One region of the Pseudomonas sp. FW305-3-2-15-E-TSA4 genome, then DNA from elsewhere that is predicted to be linked to it. Evidence: predicted binding sites of a transcription regulator. Region 1 holds the regulator's gene; the other holds the start of a gene.
The links. The regulator sigma-54, encoded in region 1, starts transcription at its own class of promoters, with help from an activator protein. The targets are predictions, from matches to a motif close to ANTGGCATNNANNTTGCTNT.
Positions count from the first base shown of each region.

Region 2: the regulator sigma-54 is predicted to act here: its motif matches at 5,264-5,283, upstream of AC3WMV_RS14790 (circularly permuted type 2 ATP-grasp protein).

Region 1 is NZ_JBYSZP010000001.1:33,255-41,452, reverse strand. It holds gene mlaD (outer membrane lipid asymmetry maintenance protein MlaD) at 1-262, opposite strand, end outside; gene mlaE (lipid asymmetry maintenance ABC transporter permease subunit MlaE) at 262-1,059, opposite strand; gene AC3WMV_RS00200 (ATP-binding cassette domain-containing protein) at 1,059-1,868, opposite strand; gene AC3WMV_RS00195 (KpsF/GutQ family sugar-phosphate isomerase) at 2,143-3,117, shown strand; gene AC3WMV_RS00190 (KdsC family phosphatase) at 3,117-3,641, shown strand; gene lptC (LPS export ABC transporter periplasmic protein LptC) at 3,650-4,222, shown strand; gene lptA (lipopolysaccharide transport periplasmic protein LptA) at 4,209-4,754, shown strand; gene lptB (LPS export ABC transporter ATP-binding protein) at 4,754-5,479, shown strand; gene AC3WMV_RS00170 (RNA polymerase factor sigma-54) at 5,754-7,247, shown strand; gene hpf (ribosome hibernation-promoting factor, HPF/YfiA family) at 7,321-7,629, shown strand; gene ptsN (PTS IIA-like nitrogen regulatory protein PtsN) at 7,642-8,106, shown strand; gene rapZ (RNase adapter RapZ) at 8,109-8,198, shown strand, end outside.
Region 2 is NZ_JBYSZP010000009.1:227,545-235,742, reverse strand. It holds gene AC3WMV_RS14825 (long-chain-acyl-CoA synthetase) at 1-1,059, shown strand, start outside; gene AC3WMV_RS14820 (ankyrin repeat domain-containing protein) at 1,157-1,675, shown strand; gene AC3WMV_RS14815 (hypothetical protein) at 1,834-2,364, shown strand; gene AC3WMV_RS14810 (PLDc N-terminal domain-containing protein) at 2,436-2,627, shown strand; gene speE (polyamine aminopropyltransferase) at 2,883-3,758, shown strand; gene AC3WMV_RS14800 (hypothetical protein) at 4,048-4,281, shown strand; gene AC3WMV_RS14795 (ribonuclease E inhibitor RraB) at 4,494-4,841, shown strand; gene AC3WMV_RS14790 (circularly permuted type 2 ATP-grasp protein) at 5,316-6,725, shown strand; gene AC3WMV_RS14785 (alpha-E domain-containing protein) at 6,738-7,688, shown strand; gene AC3WMV_RS14780 (transglutaminase family protein) at 7,685-8,198, shown strand, end outside.

The DNA.
Region 1 (8,198 bases):
TATCCACTTGCAGGGTTACCCGACCGGTGAAGCTGTCGCGATCCAGATCGATGGCCGTGACCTTGCCGATGGTTACGCCAGCCATGGTCACTTTGGCTCTGACCGTCAAACCGGCGATATTGTCGAAGTAGGCATACAGTTTATAGGTGTCGGTGGTCGAAGTCGGAGACAGGCCACTGACCCGCAGAGCAAGCAGCAACAAAGCCAGGATCCCTGCCAGCAGGAACAGGCCGACACCGATTTCCAGGGTGCGGTTTTGCATCAGAAATCTCCAAACATCAAAGCGGTCAGAATAAAGTCCAGGCCCAGTACCGCCAGCGAGGCGAATACCACGGTCTTGGTGGTGGCGCGACTGATGCCCTCGGAAGTGGGCTCACAGTCATAGCCTTGGAATACGGCGATCCAGGTCACGACGAAGGCGAAAACGATACTTTTGATGACGCCGTTGAGCACATCGCTGGTGAAGTTCACGCTGTTCTGCATGTTCGCCCAGTAGGAGCCTTCATACACGCCAAGCCAGTCGACAGCCACCCACGAACCGCCCCAGATTCCCACCACGCTGAAAATCATCGCCAGCACCGGCAGGGAAATGAAACCGGCCCACAGACGCGGGGCAATAATGTATTTGAGCGGATCGACACCGATCATTTCCAGGCTGGAAAGCTGTTCGGTGGACTTCATGTTGCCAATTTCTGCGGTCAGCGCCGAACCGGCACGCCCGGCAAACAGCAACGCCGTCACGACTGGCCCCAGTTCACGCAGCAACGTCAGGGCCACCATCTGCCCCACCGCCTGCTCCGAACCGTAGCTCGACAGAATACTGAAGCCCTGCAGCGCCAGCACCATGCCGATGAAAATCCCCGACACGACGATGATCACCAGCGACATCACGCCGACCGAATGCAGTTGCTTGACCAGCAGGCCGAAACCGCCGCTGATGCCGCCACGACCGAGCAGGGCGTGAAACAGGAACAGGGTCGCGCGGCCAAACACCGCGACGGCGTCGATCGCGGCCTCGCCGAACCGGCGTACGCGTTCTATCAATGAAATTCTGCGCATCAGCGCTTCCCCAGAAGATCTGCGCGGTAATCCGTCGCTGGAAAATGATACGGCACCGGGCCATCGGGGTTGCCGGTCATGAACTGGCGAATACGCGGTTCATCCGAGTTCATCAATTCGTCCGGCGTGCCCTGCCCCAGCACCTGACCATCACCCACTACATAGATGTAGTCGGCGATGCTCGCGGTTTCGGCCAGATCGTGGGAGACCACGATACTGGTGATCCCCAGCGCATCGTTGAGCAGACGGATCAGGCGTACCAGCACGCCCATGGCGATCGGATCCTGACCGACGAAAGGCTCGTCATACATGAGAATCTGCGGATCGAGCGCAATCGCCCGGGCCAGGGCGACCCGACGCTTCATGCCGCCGGACAGCTCGTCGGGCATCAGCTCGATGGCACCGCGCAAACCGACCGCCTGCAATTTGAGCAGGACGATGTCGCGGATCATTTCATCCGGCAATTGGGTATGAACGCGCAGGGGGAAAGCGACGTTCTCGAAGACATCGAGATCGGTAAACAGCGCGCCGCTCTGAAACAGCACGCCCATGTGCTTGCGCGCATCGAACAGATCACTGCGCGACAGCGTCGGCAGGTTCTGGCCGTTGACCCAGACTTCGCCGCTGGATGGACGCAACTGCGCACCCATCAAGCGCAACAAAGTGGTCTTGCCGCACCCGGAAGGTCCCATGATGCCGGTAACCTTGCCACGCGGGATGCGAATATCGACGTTATTGAAAATGCTGCGCGCACCGCGCTTGAAGGAGACTCCCTTCAGCTCGACCGCGTAGGCGTTATCGGCACTCATCTAAACTCCTTGCGATGCAGCCTCTCACTCGGACGCCTGGCTTTCCGCAGAAAGCACATACCTCCCGGGCAGGCCGAACTGGCGGCGAACTATATCACTGCAAACGCCAAGCGCCCAAGGCCCCGCCCCTCCGCGTTCAACGATATGACAGGCCTGACGGCACTTTTTCGGGGTTTTGCTGACGCGGAATGACAAAGCACGACGAACTTGCGTGAGGCTTTTCAACATAACCGCTATAATCGCCGCCTTTTCATCGGGCTATACGATTTCTGACATGAGCCAATCCAGCGACCTGATTCAATCGGCACAACGCACCATCCGCCTCGAAGTGGAAGCCGTACAAGGCTTGTTGCCCCATATCGACGCCGATTTCGTACGCGCTTGCGAGATGATTCTGGCCAGCAAAGGCCGTGTGGTCGTGGTCGGCATGGGCAAATCCGGGCACGTCGGCAACAAGATTGCCGCGACCCTGGCCAGCACCGGCACCCCGGCATTTTTCGTCCACCCGGCCGAAGCCAGCCATGGCGACATGGGCATGATCACCCGCGACGACGTGATCCTCGCCCTCTCCAACTCCGGCTCGACCAACGAAATCGTCACCCTGCTGCCATTGATCAAGCGCCTCGGCATCCAGTTGATCAGTCTCACCGGCAATCCGCAGTCGCCGCTGGCCAAAGCTGCCGAAGTCAATCTCAACGTTCATGTCGAACACGAAGCCTGCCCGCTGAACCTGGCACCGACTTCCTCGACCACCGCCGCGCTGGTCATGGGCGATGCCCTGGCCGTCGCGCTGCTGGAAGCGCGTGGTTTCACCGCCGAAGATTTTGCCTTTTCACACCCGGGCGGCGCTCTGGGTCGACGCCTGCTGCTGAAAGTGGAAAACGTCATGCATGCCGGGCAAGAGCTGCCGCAAGTGCAGCGCGGCACCCTGCTCAAGGACGCGCTCATGGAAATGACCCGCAAGGGTCTGGGCATGACCGCGATCGTTGAAGCCGATGGCAAACTGGCCGGAATCTTCACCGACGGCGATTTGCGCCGCACGCTGGACCGCAGCATCGACATCCGCAGCGCCACCATCGACCAGGTCATGACCGCACACGGCAAGACCGCACGGCCCGAGATGCTCGCCGCCGAAGCCCTGAAAATCATGGAAGACCACCGAATCAACGCACTGGTTGTCGTGGACGAAGAAGATCGGCCGATCGGCGCCTTCAACCTCTCCGATCTGCTGCGTGCAGGAGTGATGTAATGACCACCGATCTGCTGCAACGCGGCAAAACGATCAAACTGGCGGTGTTCGACGTCGACGGCGTCCTCACCGACGGGCGCCTGTACTTCCTCGAAGACGGCAGCGAATTCAAGACCTTCAACACCCTCGACGGCCAGGGCATCAAGATGCTGATGAATGCCGGTGTCGAGACCGCCATCATCAGTGGCCGCAAGACCCCGGTGGTTGAACGCCGGGCAAAGAACCTCGGTATCCCGCACCTGTTTCAGGGTCGCGAAGACAAATTGGTGGTTCTGGACGGCCTGCTGGCGCAACTGGGCCTAAGCTATGAACAGGTCGCCTACCTGGGTGACGACCTGCCTGACTTGCCGGTGATCCGCCGCGTAGGCCTGGGCATGGCCGTTGCCAATGCTGCCGACTTCGTGCGCGAACACGCCCATGGCGTCACTCGGGCCCGCGGTGGCGAAGGTGCCGCTCGTGAATTCTGCGAATTGATCCTGCGCGCCCAGGGCCGCCTCGATGCGGCCAACGCCGCGTACCTGTGAGCCAAATCATGTTTAGCAAAAAATTTCGCAACTTCCTGCTGTTCGGCTGCATCGCTGCCATGTTTGCGGCGGTCGGCTACTGGAACATCAGCCCGGAACGCTTCCTCGACAAGCCCGTGGTCAAGGTCGAAGACACCGCTATCGACTGGTACGCCACCAATACGCATACCCTGCAATATCTGCCGGACGGCAAAGTGCAGTACGAAATGACGTCGGACAAGGCCGAACACCTGAAAGCGACGGATGTGACTCTGGTTACCAAACCCGACCTCAACATGTATCGCGGCACCGAGTTTCCGTGGCACGTGACCAGCGAACGCGGCGAAGTGAATCCGGACGGAACGCAGGTAGAATTGATCGACTCGGTACGCATCAAGCGCACCGATGAAAAGAAACGCGACACCCTGATCACCAGCACACGCATGACGGTGTTCCCTCAGCAGCAATATGCGCAGACCGAGCAACCCGTTAGAATCGACGGCGCTGGCGGTGTATCGACTGGCGTGGGAATGAAGGCGTATTTGAAGGAAAGCAGGATACACCTGCAATCGAACGTAAGAGGACAGTATGAGGCTCGTTAAAACCCTCCCTATTTTGCTCAGTCTGGGCGCAGCACTGGGAAGCGTGAGCGCCTGGGCTCTGCCGAACGATCAGCAGCAACCTATCCGCATTCAGGCCGACGACGCCCAGCTGGACGACAAGAACGGCATCGCCACCTATAAAGGTGATGTGATCATCACCCAGGGCTCAATGATCGTTAAGGGCAATACGGTGACCATCACCCGTACTCCGACCGGCGATATCGACGTGGTGACCTCGGTGGGCAACCTTGCCTACTTCGAGCAACTGCAAACCCAGGGTGACGCCAAGCCTGTTCAGGGCTGGGGCGTGACGATTCAGTACCACGCCGCGCAAAACCGCGTCGTGCTGATCGACAAGGCCAAGGTTGTCGACAAGGACAACAACACCACTCAGGGCGAGAAAATCGTCTATGACACGGTGAAGAAACTGGCCAGTGCCGGTCGCGCTACCGGCAGCAAAGTCACCGAAGCGCGTCCGCGTATCGACATGGTGATCCAGCCGAAGAAGAAAACCGACGAGAAAACCCAGTAATGGCAACTCTGAAAGCTCAACACCTGGCCAAGGCCTATAAAAGCCGCCAGGTTGTGCGCGACGTCAGCCTGTCGATCGACAGCGGCCAGATCGTTGGCCTGCTCGGCCCGAACGGCGCCGGCAAGACCACCTGCTTCTACATGATCGTCGGTCTGGTGCAGGCCGATCAGGGTCGCGTACTGATCGATGATCTGGACGTCAGCCATCAGCCGATGCACGGCCGTGCCAAGGCAGGTATCGGCTATCTGCCGCAAGAAGCGTCGATCTTCCGCAAATTGTCGGTGGCCGATAACATCATGGCCATCCTCGAAACCCGCACGGAACTCGACAAGGCCGGTCGTCGCAAGGAACTGGAAAGCCTGCTGCAGGAATTCCACATCAGCCACATCCGCGACAACCTCGGCATGAGCCTGTCCGGTGGTGAACGCCGCCGGGTGGAAATCGCCCGCGCCCTGGCGACCGCACCGAAATTCATCCTGCTCGACGAACCGTTCGCCGGTGTCGACCCGATTTCGGTCGGCGACATCAAGCAGATCATCCATCACCTCAAGGCCAAGGGCATCGGTGTTCTTATCACCGACCACAACGTGCGTGAGACCCTGGATATCTGCGAAACCGCCTACATCGTCAACGACGGTCAACTGATCGCGGAAGGCGATGCGGCGACCATCCTTGCCAACGATCTGGTGAAGGAAGTGTATCTGGGCCACGAGTTCCGCCTGTAAGCACCAAGGCACTTGGCCAGCCTCCGGGTGCTGTATCGATGAAGCAGGCTTTTATACGCTTTTATTGTTACAGCGCTCTAGGCAGACACGACGCCTCAAAGATGTTCACCGTGCTCCGACGCGATGCGTCAACAAAGTTTTATACGCTTTTATTGTTACAGCGCTCTAGGCAAACACGACAGTTTCAGGCATATAATTTGCTTAAGTTTGGCGCTCCGGCGCCCTGTAGTGGATGGCGCATGCGCGCCGGCGAATAAGGTGTTAAGCCCCTGCCATGAAACCATCGCTAGTCTTGAGAATGGGCCAGCAGCTGACGATGACACCGCAGCTGCAACAGGCCATCCGCCTGCTCCAATTGTCGACCCTGGACCTGCAACAGGAAATCCAGGAGGCCCTGGAATCCAATCCGATGCTCGAACGCCAGGAAGAAGGCGACGACTTCGACAATACCGATCCTTTGGCCGACAACGCCGAACAAAAACCCAACACCGACATTCAGGAACCGTCCTATCAGGAAGCCGCCCCGACGGTGGACAATCTGGAAGATGGCGAATGGAACGAGCGCATTCCTAACGAACTGCCCGTTGATACCGCCTGGGAAGACGTCTACCAGACCAGCGCCAGCAGCCTGCCCAGCAGCGATGACGACGAGTGGGACTTCACCACCCGCACGTCCGCCGGCGAAAGCCTGCAAAGCCATCTGCTGTGGCAATTGAACCTGGCGCCGATGTCCGACACCGACCGCCTGATCGCCGTGACCCTGATCGATTGCATCAACAATCAGGGCTACCTCGACGAAACCCTCGAAGAAATTCTCGACGCCTTTGATCCGGAGCTCGACATCGAGCTGGACGAGATCGAAGCCGTTCTGCACCGCATTCAGCAGTTCGAACCGGCCGGTATCGGGGCGCGCAACCTCGGCGAATGCCTGCTGCTGCAACTGCGTCAGCTCCCGGCCAAGACCCCGTGGCTCAACGAAGCCAAACGTCTGGTCAGCGATTACATCGATCTGCTCGGCAGTCGCGACTACAGCCAGTTGATGCGGCGTATGAAGCTCAAGGAAGACGAGTTGCGTCAGGTCATCGAACTGGTGCAAAGCCTCAATCCGCGTCCGGGCTCGCAGATCGAATCGACCGAAGCCGAGTACGTGGTGCCCGACGTCATTGTGCGCAAGGATAACGAACGCTGGCTGGTCGAGCTGAATCAGGAGTCAGTGCCCCGTCTGCGGGTTAACGCGCAGTACGCCGGTTTCGTCCGTCGCGCCGACACCAGCGCCGACAACACCTTCATGCGCAACCAGTTGCAAGAGGCACGCTGGTTCATCAAGAGCCTGCAAAGCCGCAACGAAACCCTGATGAAGGTGGCCACCCAGATCGTCGAGCATCAGCGCGGCTTCCTGGAGTATGGCGATGAAGCCATGAAACCGTTGGTCCTGCATGACATCGCCGAGGCGGTCGGCATGCACGAATCGACGATTTCCCGGGTCACCACGCAGAAATTCATGCATACCCCGCGCGGTATTTATGAACTGAAATACTTTTTCTCAAGCCACGTCAGCACCTCCGAAGGCGGTGAATGCTCGTCGACGGCGATCCGCGCGATCATCAAAAAACTGGTTGCGGCGGAAAATCAGAAAAAGCCGTTGAGTGACAGCAAGATCGCTGGTTTACTGGAGGCACAAGGCATTCAGGTGGCTCGCCGCACCGTCGCCAAGTACCGCGAATCCCTCGGGATCGCGCCTTCGAGCGAACGCAAGCGGTTGATGTAAGCCACGTTACAGCGTTCCAGTGGCAGGCTCTTCGGCCTGCCGCTTTATGCACTGGCAACGAAGGAGAAGCTGTATGCAAGTCAACATCAGTGGACACCAACTGGAAGTGACCGAACCTCTGCGCACCTACATCAACGAGAAACTCGAACGATTGGAGCGCCATTTCGACAAGATCACCAACGTGCAAGTCACGATGTGCGTCGAAAAGCTCAAGCAGAAAATCGAAGCCACCTTGCATATACCCGGCAGCGAAGTGGTCGCCAACGCAGAAGATACCGACATGTACGCTGCGATCGACTCACTGACCGACAAGCTGGATCGCCAACTCAAAAAGCATAAGGAAAAGACCCAGAGCCTCCTCCAGGGCGCGACAGGTCGTTAACACTCCCAACCCATGATCCGACTTGAAAGTATCCTGACCCCCGGCCGTTCCCTGGTGAACGTGCCGGGCGGCAGTAAAAAGAAAGCCCTCGAACAGATTGCCAACCTCATCCATAAAGAAGTGCCGGATCTGGCCATGCAGGATGTTTTCGAGAGCCTGGTAGCCCGTGAGAAACTCGGATCCACCGGTTTCGGCAACGGCATCGCCATTCCGCACTGCCGCCTCAAAGGCTGCGAAGCGCCTATCAGCGCATTGATGCACCTTGATGCCCCCATCGATTTCGATGCCATCGACGGCGCACCGGTCGACCTGCTGTTTGTACTGCTGGTCCCGGAAGCGGCCACCGATGCCCACCTGGAATTACTGCGCCAGATCGCCAGCATGCTCGATCGCAAGGAAGTGCGCGAAAAACTGCGCAGCGCACCGAGCAACGAAGCCTTGTATCAGGTCGTCCTGAGCGAGCAGAACGGTCATTAATCATGCGCTTGATCATCGTCAGCGGCCGCTCCGGCTCGGGTAAAAGTACCGCCCTGAATGTCCTTGAGGACAACGGCTACTACTGCATCGAC
Region 2 (8,198 bases), on a different contig from region 1:
TTGCCGCTGTACCACGCCACCGGCCTTTGTGTGTGCTGGGGCTCGGCGATCAACGGCGCTTCCGGGTTCGCGATCCGTCGCAAGTTCAGCGCCAGTCAGTTCTGGCCGGACGTGCGTCGCTACAACGCGACCACCCTCGGCTATGTCGGCGAATTGTGCCGTTATCTGGTCGATCAACCGCCCAGCGCCGATGACAGCCGTCACGCGGTGCGCAAGATGATCGGCAACGGCTTGCGTCCCGGCGCCTGGGCCGAGTTCAAGACCCGGTTTGCCGTCGAGCACATCTGCGAGCTGTACGCGGCGAGCGACGGTAATATCGGCTTCAGCAACATTCTCAACTTCGACAACACCATTGGTTTTTCGCTGATGGCCTGGGAGCTGGTGGCGTACGACCACGACAGCGGGCAGCCGTTGCGCAGCGCCGACGGCTTCATGCGCAAGGTCGGCAAGGGCGAACAGGGCTTGCTGCTGGCGCGGATCGACGAAAAAGCCCCGCTGGACGGTTACACCGATCCGCAGAAAACCGCCAAGGTGGTGTTGCACGATGTGTTCAGCAAGGGCGACCGCTTCTTCAACACCGGCGACCTGCTGCGCAATATTGGCTTCGGCCACGCGCAGTTCGTCGATCGACTCGGCGACACCTATCGCTGGAAGGGTGAAAACGTTTCGACCACCGAGGTGGAAAACCTGCTACTGCAACACCCGCACATTTCCGAAGCGGTGGCCTACGGCGTGGAAGTGCGCAACACCAACGGTCGCGCCGGGATGGCCGCAATCACGCCCGCCGAATCCCTCGCGACCCTGGATTTCGCCGAATTGCTCGCATTCGCCCGTCAGCGCATGCCGGCCTATGCGGTGCCGCTGTTTCTGCGGGTGAAGGTGAAAATGGAAACCACCGGGACTTTCAAATACCAAAAGACCCGATTGAAAAACGAGGGCTTCGACCCCGGCCAGACAGGTGATGATCCGATTTACGCGTGGCTGCCTGGCACCCAGACTTACGTGCAAGTGACGGACGAAATTCTGGCCGATATTCATCAAGGCAAATACCGCTATTGAGATTGGCTATGGCCTGACTTGAGAAAAAGGGGGTGACAGCTATCGTCGCGCTCGGGAAACTGTCGGCTTTGCGAATAACCGAAAGTGGAGTTGCCCTATGTCTGACCAGAGCCGCCAGATGACCCCTGAAGAAGCTGCCGAATTCACCGAGCAGGTTTTCAACAAGGCGCGCGAAGGTGATGCGCTGATGCTTGATCGGCTGATCAGCGCCGGTTTGCCGGTGAACCTGAAAAACAGCAAGGGCGACACCCTGCTGATGCTCGCCAGTTACTATGGCCACGTCGACGCCGTGCAGGTGCTGCTCAAGCACAAGGCCGACCCGGAAATGCGCAACGGCAACGGCCAGAGCCCGATTGCCGGCGCCGCGTTCAAGGGCGATCTGGCGGTGGTCAAGGCGCTGGTGGAAGCGGGCGCCGAGATCGAAGGCTCGTCGTTCGATGGCCGCACCGCGCTGATGATGGCGGCGATGTTCAACCGCGTGGAAATCGTCGATTACCTGATCAGCAAGGGCGCCGACCCGCAAGCCAAGGATGCCAATGGCGTCACCGCGCTGGACGCGGCCCGCACCATGGGCGCGGTCGATACCACGGCGCAGTTGGAAAAACTGCTGGCCTGATAAGGTCAAAAGATCGCAGCCTGCGACAGCTCCTACAGGTCTCACATTCGTTCGCCAAATGGGCGCGGAACTTGTAGGAGCTGCCGCAGGCTGCGATCTTTTGCTTTGTGCGCTATCCTCCGCGCCCTCGAATTCAACCTTCCACAGGATCCGCCCTCATGAAAGCCGCACTCGTTGAACTCATCAGCAAAATCAGCTCCGGCTGCATGGGCGAGGACGAGATCCTGAACGTGGGGGACGAAGCGGCGCGGGCCTACGCTGATGCCGACGCCTTTCTGGCAGCCAACCCGGACATCAACTACGACGACACCTTCCCGATCCCGCTGGGCGAGTGGGTGGTGGTCGGCAGCCTGCCGGAAACCGTGCTGTTCCAGGCTGATACCTACGTTGACCTGTTCGCGCAGATCGTCGCCTCGTTCGGCCCGGGCGTCGATTTCAACCTCAAGCCCAAGCAACTGGCCAAGACCGAAGCGCTGACCGCGTTGAACCGTATCCAGGTGCAGATGAGCAGCCTGAACAAGGAAAACGGCGGTTACACGCTGATGAACTTCAGCCAGTTGCTCGACGACGAGCTGCAAGTGGTGCTGGTCTACGGCAACGACGTGCCACGGGTGCTGGAGCTGTGCGCTGAAGTCGGCATCGCTGCCGCGCCTTCGCTGGAAGCGCTGAAAGTCGCCGTTCACGTCTGAACGCAATAAAAGGGAACCCTGCGCGCGACCGTCTATCCTAAAAGTGCATGCCACTATTCTGGAGCGACACCATGGGTTCCACGTTCAACGGTCTGATTGGCCTGATCATTCTCGCCCTCGATATCTGGGCGATCATCAACGTACTGAAAAGCGGCGCCGAGACCGGGATGAAAATCCTCTGGGTTCTGCTGATCATCCTCCTGCCAGTACTTGGCCTGATCATCTGGGCGATCGCCGGGCCACGGGGCAATGTGCGGGTCTGACGCTTTCCCGAAAACACGCTGATCCCCTGTGGGAGCGGGCTTGCTCGCGAAGGCGATTGTTCAGTCGAAACACAGGTTGAATGACACTCCGCTTTCGCGAGCAAGCCCGCTCCCACATTGGTCTTGCGATACCTCCAGAGTGTGCTCTGTCGGAGGAAGGTTCGACCTGTCATCTTCGGCAACGTAGAATGCGCGCCTTTCCCGGGCAATCGTCCCCCACGATTGGCGCCCGCGCATTCATCGGAGCACTTGACCATGACCGTCACCAAAACCAGCGAGTACCTGGAAACCCTCTACGAAGGCTACGGCCAGCGTTTTCGCATGGAAAAACTGCTGCACGAAGTGCGCACCGAACACCAGCACCTGGTGATTTTCCAGAACCCGCGCATGGGCCGGGTGATGGCGCTGGACGGCGTGATCCAGACCACCGAAGCCGATGAATTCATCTACCACGAAATGCTCACCCACGTGCCGATCCTCGCCCACGGCACTGCCAAACGCGTGCTGATCATCGGCGGCGGCGACGGCGGCATGCTGCGCGAAGTGACCAAGCACGCCAGCGTCGAGCACATCACCATGGTCGAGATCGACGGCACCGTGGTCGACATGTGCAAGGAATTCCTGCCGAACCACTCCAAGGGCGCCTACGACGACCCACGGCTGAACCTGGTGATCGACGACGGCATGCGTTTCGTCGCCACCACCACGGAAAAATTCGACGTGATCATCTCTGACTCCACCGACCCGATCGGCCCGGGCGAAGTGCTGTTCTCGGAGAACTTCTATCAGGCCTGCCACCGTTGCCTGAACGAAGGCGGGATCCTCGTGACTCAGAACGGCACGCCGTTCATGCAGATCGACGAAGTCAAAACCACTGCCGGTCGCCTGCGCAGCCTGTTCCCGGACTGGCACTTCTATCAGGCGGCCGTGCCGACCTACATCGGCGGTTCGATGACCTTCGCCTGGGGCTCGACCAACCCGGCCTACCGCAAACTGAGCCGTGAAACCCTGCAACAGCGCTTCATCGGCAGCGGCATCGTCACCCGCTACTACAACCCGGAAATCCACATCGGCGCATTCGCGCTGCCGCAGTACGTGTTGCAGGCGATCAACAAGCCAAGCAACGACTGACGCACTATTCCCGGATCGGTGATAGATCCCCTGTGGTGAGGGGATTTATCCCCGATCGGCTGCGCAGCAGTCGTAAAATCGGCAGACGCGTTGGAACTGACACTATGCGTTCGCTGAATTCAGGGACGCTTCGCGCCCATCGGGGATGAATCCCCTCGCCACACAAGCCTGTTTCCCCATCGGTTAATTTTTTTTCATGTTCGTCTGCTGCAATCCTTTTGAACGATCAATCTCGCCAAAAGTCGAGATAGAAGTAAGCCCATTTGCGGGTTTGATCGAGGAGGCACCGATGCAAAAGTGGAAAGTCACTTTCGTGGACGATCATGGTGAAATTGTCGATGAGGTGTTCGAGCGCGCGGAATGCCCCAGCGACGACGAGGCTGCACGCCTGATCAAGGAACGGCTCCTGCCGGTGGCCGCCGAACTGGATATGAACGATCTTGAAGGGCGCACCACCGATGCTGGCGTGAAAAGCCTGAAAACCCAGAACAGCATCGAAATCCGCAGTATCACGCCAATCTGAAATTCTTCCTGTCACTTGAAGCACCAGGCCTTGGCAGCAGCTCTATCTTGGGGCTACTCTGCAAGCGAGATCAGCGAAACAATCGCTAAGGTCTGGTCTTGTCAGCTACATGCTTGTTTCCCGCGTGCAACCACGTTGCCGAAGTACTTTGGCCTGTAAGGCCCGGGGCGGGAATACGGAAAGTCTATCCATCTATCCGAGGGGGACGATTCATGAGCACAGCCTATCAAGAAGACATCAGCAGCAATGTTCTGCGCCGCATGAAAGAAGGCGGTTTCGACTTTTCCCGGTTCCATCCCATCGAGTTCTACGCCATTTTCCCGGATGAGGAGCGGGCGCGCAGGGCGGCAGGCAAATTTCGTGGTGAATCCATCAATGCCCAGGTCAGTGCGCGCGACGATGGCGCCTGGTCGCTGGAACTGAGCAAAGTGATGTACGCAACCTATGACGACATTGGCGATTTCGAGCAGGGCTTCTCTGCCGTGGTCGAGCCGCTGGGCGGCATCATCGAGGGCTGGGGCGTCAAGCAGGAGGTGCGTAACCGCCATCGTCTGAACTGATCTCTGGTTTCAGGTATTGAGCAACGGCTGACCTTCGGGTTGGCCGTTGTCGTTTCTGGCCGCCGAATAGCCCGTGGCAAAACCCTGAAACAAGAATCCCGGGCAAAAAAAAGCCACCGGAGAGGGCGGCTAAAGGGAAGACCGATAAGTAGAGGAAACCGGTCAGGGTTACGGCCTGCGGGGACTGCGCGGGCAGTCCGGATCAGTGGAGCTGAAACCTTCACCGGGGAAGTTTTCAGCGAATGCGCCGATTATCCGCAGCTCGGTGCGAGCGGTGAAATCAACTCTGACTATTCTGGTGATAGGCGATGCAATGCGTCGCAATGAAGCGGGGGCAATCCGGTTGGGGCCATTGCCGCACAGGAATGGTGCGGTGCTTGCGGCGTGATTATCCAACCGATTGAAATCAAAGCGTTTATGCCGATGGCACGGGCCTTGCGAAGGCCTGTAGGTCCGGGTGACAAGGAGTACGGCATGATCCGCACCTATTTTGATGAAATGTACGATGCCGGCGGCCAGGTCCGCCCGCATTACCGGGAGTTCGCCCGCTGGCTGGCCGACACGCCTGACGAGTTGCTGGCACAGCGGCGACGCGAGGCCGATCTGCTGTTCCACCGGGCCGGCATCACCTTCACGCTCTATGGGGACGAGCAGGGTACCGAGCGCCTGATTCCGTTCGACACCATTCCGCGCAGCATTCCCGCCAGCGAGTGGCGGATCGTCGAGCGCGGCTGCATCCAGCGGGTCAAGGCGTTGAACATGTTCCTCGCCGACCTTTATCACGAGCAGCGCATCATCAAGGCCGGGATTATCCCTGCCGAACAGGTGCTGGCCAACGAGCAGTACCAGTTGGCGATGCAGGGCCTGGATCTGCACCGCGACATCTATTCGCACATCTCCGGCGTCGACCTTGTGCGCGACGGCGATGGCACTTACTACGTGCTCGAAGACAACCTGCGTACTCCGAGCGGCGTCAGCTACATGCTCGAAGATCGAAAAATGATGATGCGTCTGTTCCCGGAGCTGTTCGCCGCCCAGCGCATCGCGCCCATCGACCACTACCCGAATCTGTTGCTCGACACCCTGAAGAGCTCCAGCCCGATTGACGACCCGAGCGTGGTGGTGCTGACGCCGGGGCGCTTCAACAGTGCGTTCTTCGAACACGCTTTCCTGGCGCGGGAAATGGGCGTTGAACTGGTGGAGGGCGCCGACCTGTTCGTGCGTGACGACAAGGTGTACATGCGCACCACCGACGGGCCAAAAGCGGTGGACGTGATCTACCGCCGTCTCGACGACGCGTTCCTCGATCCGCTGGCATTCAACCCCGACTCGATGCTCGGTGTACCGGGGCTGCTGTCGTCCTATCGCTCGGGCAATGTAGTGCTGGCCAATGCCATCGGCACTGGGGTGGCGGATGACAAATCGGTGTACCCGTTTGTCACCGAGATGATCCGTTTCTACCTCGATGAAGAACCGATCCTGAAGAACGTGCCGACCTGGCAGTGCCGCAACCCCTCGGAACTTTCCCACGTGCTGGCCAATCTTCCGGATCTGGTGGTCAAGGAGACCCAGGGCTCCGGCGGTTACGGAATGCTGGTGGGGCCGGCGTCAACCACGGCGCAGATCGATGCGTTCCGTGAGCGGATCAAGGCCAAGCCCCACGCGTACATTGCGCAGCCGACGCTGTCGCTGTCGACCTGTCCGACCTTTGTCGAAAACGGCATTGCGCCGCGTCATATCGACCTGCGTCCGTTTGTATTGTCTGGCCGCGAAACCCGGGTCGTGCCCGGCGGTTTGACCCGTGTCGCCCTGCGTGAAGGCTCCCTGGTGGTGAACTCCTCCCAGGGCGGCGGCACCAAGGACACCTGGGTGGTCGAGGATTGAAGGAAGCTTGCCATGTTAAGTAGAACTGCCTCGGATCTGTACTGGATGTCGCGTTACCTGGAGCGGGCGGAAAACCTCGCACGGATGCTCGATATCAGCTATTCGCTGTCGCTGATGCCGCAGGACGGTCGCGGCGACGGTTTGCACGAACTGGCGATGCCGCTGTTGATCACCGGCACCCTCGACGATTACCTGGAGCGTCACGGCGAACTGCATGCCGAACGCCTGTTGCATTTCTTCGCCCTGGACGCGGCCAACCCGGCGAGCATCTACAGCTGCCTCGGCGCAGCGCGAGCCAGTGCGCATGCGGTGCGCGGGCGTATCACCGCGGACATGTGGGAGAACATCAACGCTACCTGGCTGGAAATTCGCGGCATTGCCGAGCAGGGCCTCAGTCGTTACGGCATGAGCCGTTTCTGCGAGTGGATCAAGGAGCGCTCGCACCTGTTCCGTGGCGCGTCCTACGGCACGATCATGCGCAACGATGCGTTCCGCTTCATTCGTCTGGGGACGTTCATCGAGCGTGCGGACAACACGCTGCGCCTGCTCGATGCGCGCTATGAAATGGCCGGCGATCAGGCCGAGGCCGTCAGTGACGGTACGGCGCACGCCTATTACCAGTGGAGTGCACTGTTGCGAGCGCTGTCATCGTTCGAGGCCTACACCGAGATCTACCGCGACGCCCCCGGCGCCCGGCATGTCGCCGAGCTGCTGCTGTTGCGCGCCGATGTGCCGCGCTCACTGCGCGCCTGCACCGAGGAAATCGACCAGATCCTCGCCCAGTTGCCCGGCGCCAATGGCCGTCCGGCACAACGCCTTGCTGCCGAAATGGACGCGCGTCTGCGCTACACCGGTATCAACGAAATCCTCGCCGAAGGCCTGCACGCCTGGCTCACCGAATTCATCCCGCTGGTGCGCCAGTTGGGCAACGCGATTCACAGTTCATACCTGGAGGCTGCATGAGACTTTCCATAAGCCACGAGACCACCTATCACTATGAAGATCAGGTGCGGGCGAGCATCCAGTATCTGCGCCTGACCCCGCACGACAGCGAGCGTCAGCACGTGTTGAGCTGGCAGCTCGACCTGCCGCGTCCGGTGCGCGCCCAGCTCGATCCGTTCGGCAACATCCTGCATGTGCTGACCATGGACGAGCCGCACGAAGCGATCATTATCGGCGCCCGTGGCCAGGTCGATATCGACGAATTGCGCGAGGCTGAGCATGAGAGCCAGTCGGCGCTGCCGTTCCTGCGTTTCACCCGCCTGACCGAGGCCGACGAAGCGCTACGGGCGTTTGCCGACAAATCCTGCAAACAGCGGCGCGATCGCACTGCGCTGATCGACCTGATGCATGGTTTGAACCAGCACATCAGCTACACGCCGGGTTCGACTGAAGTCGACACCAGCGCCGCCGAAGCCTTTGCCGGGCGCGCCGGGGTTTGTCAGGATCACACCCATGCGTTTCTCGCTTGTG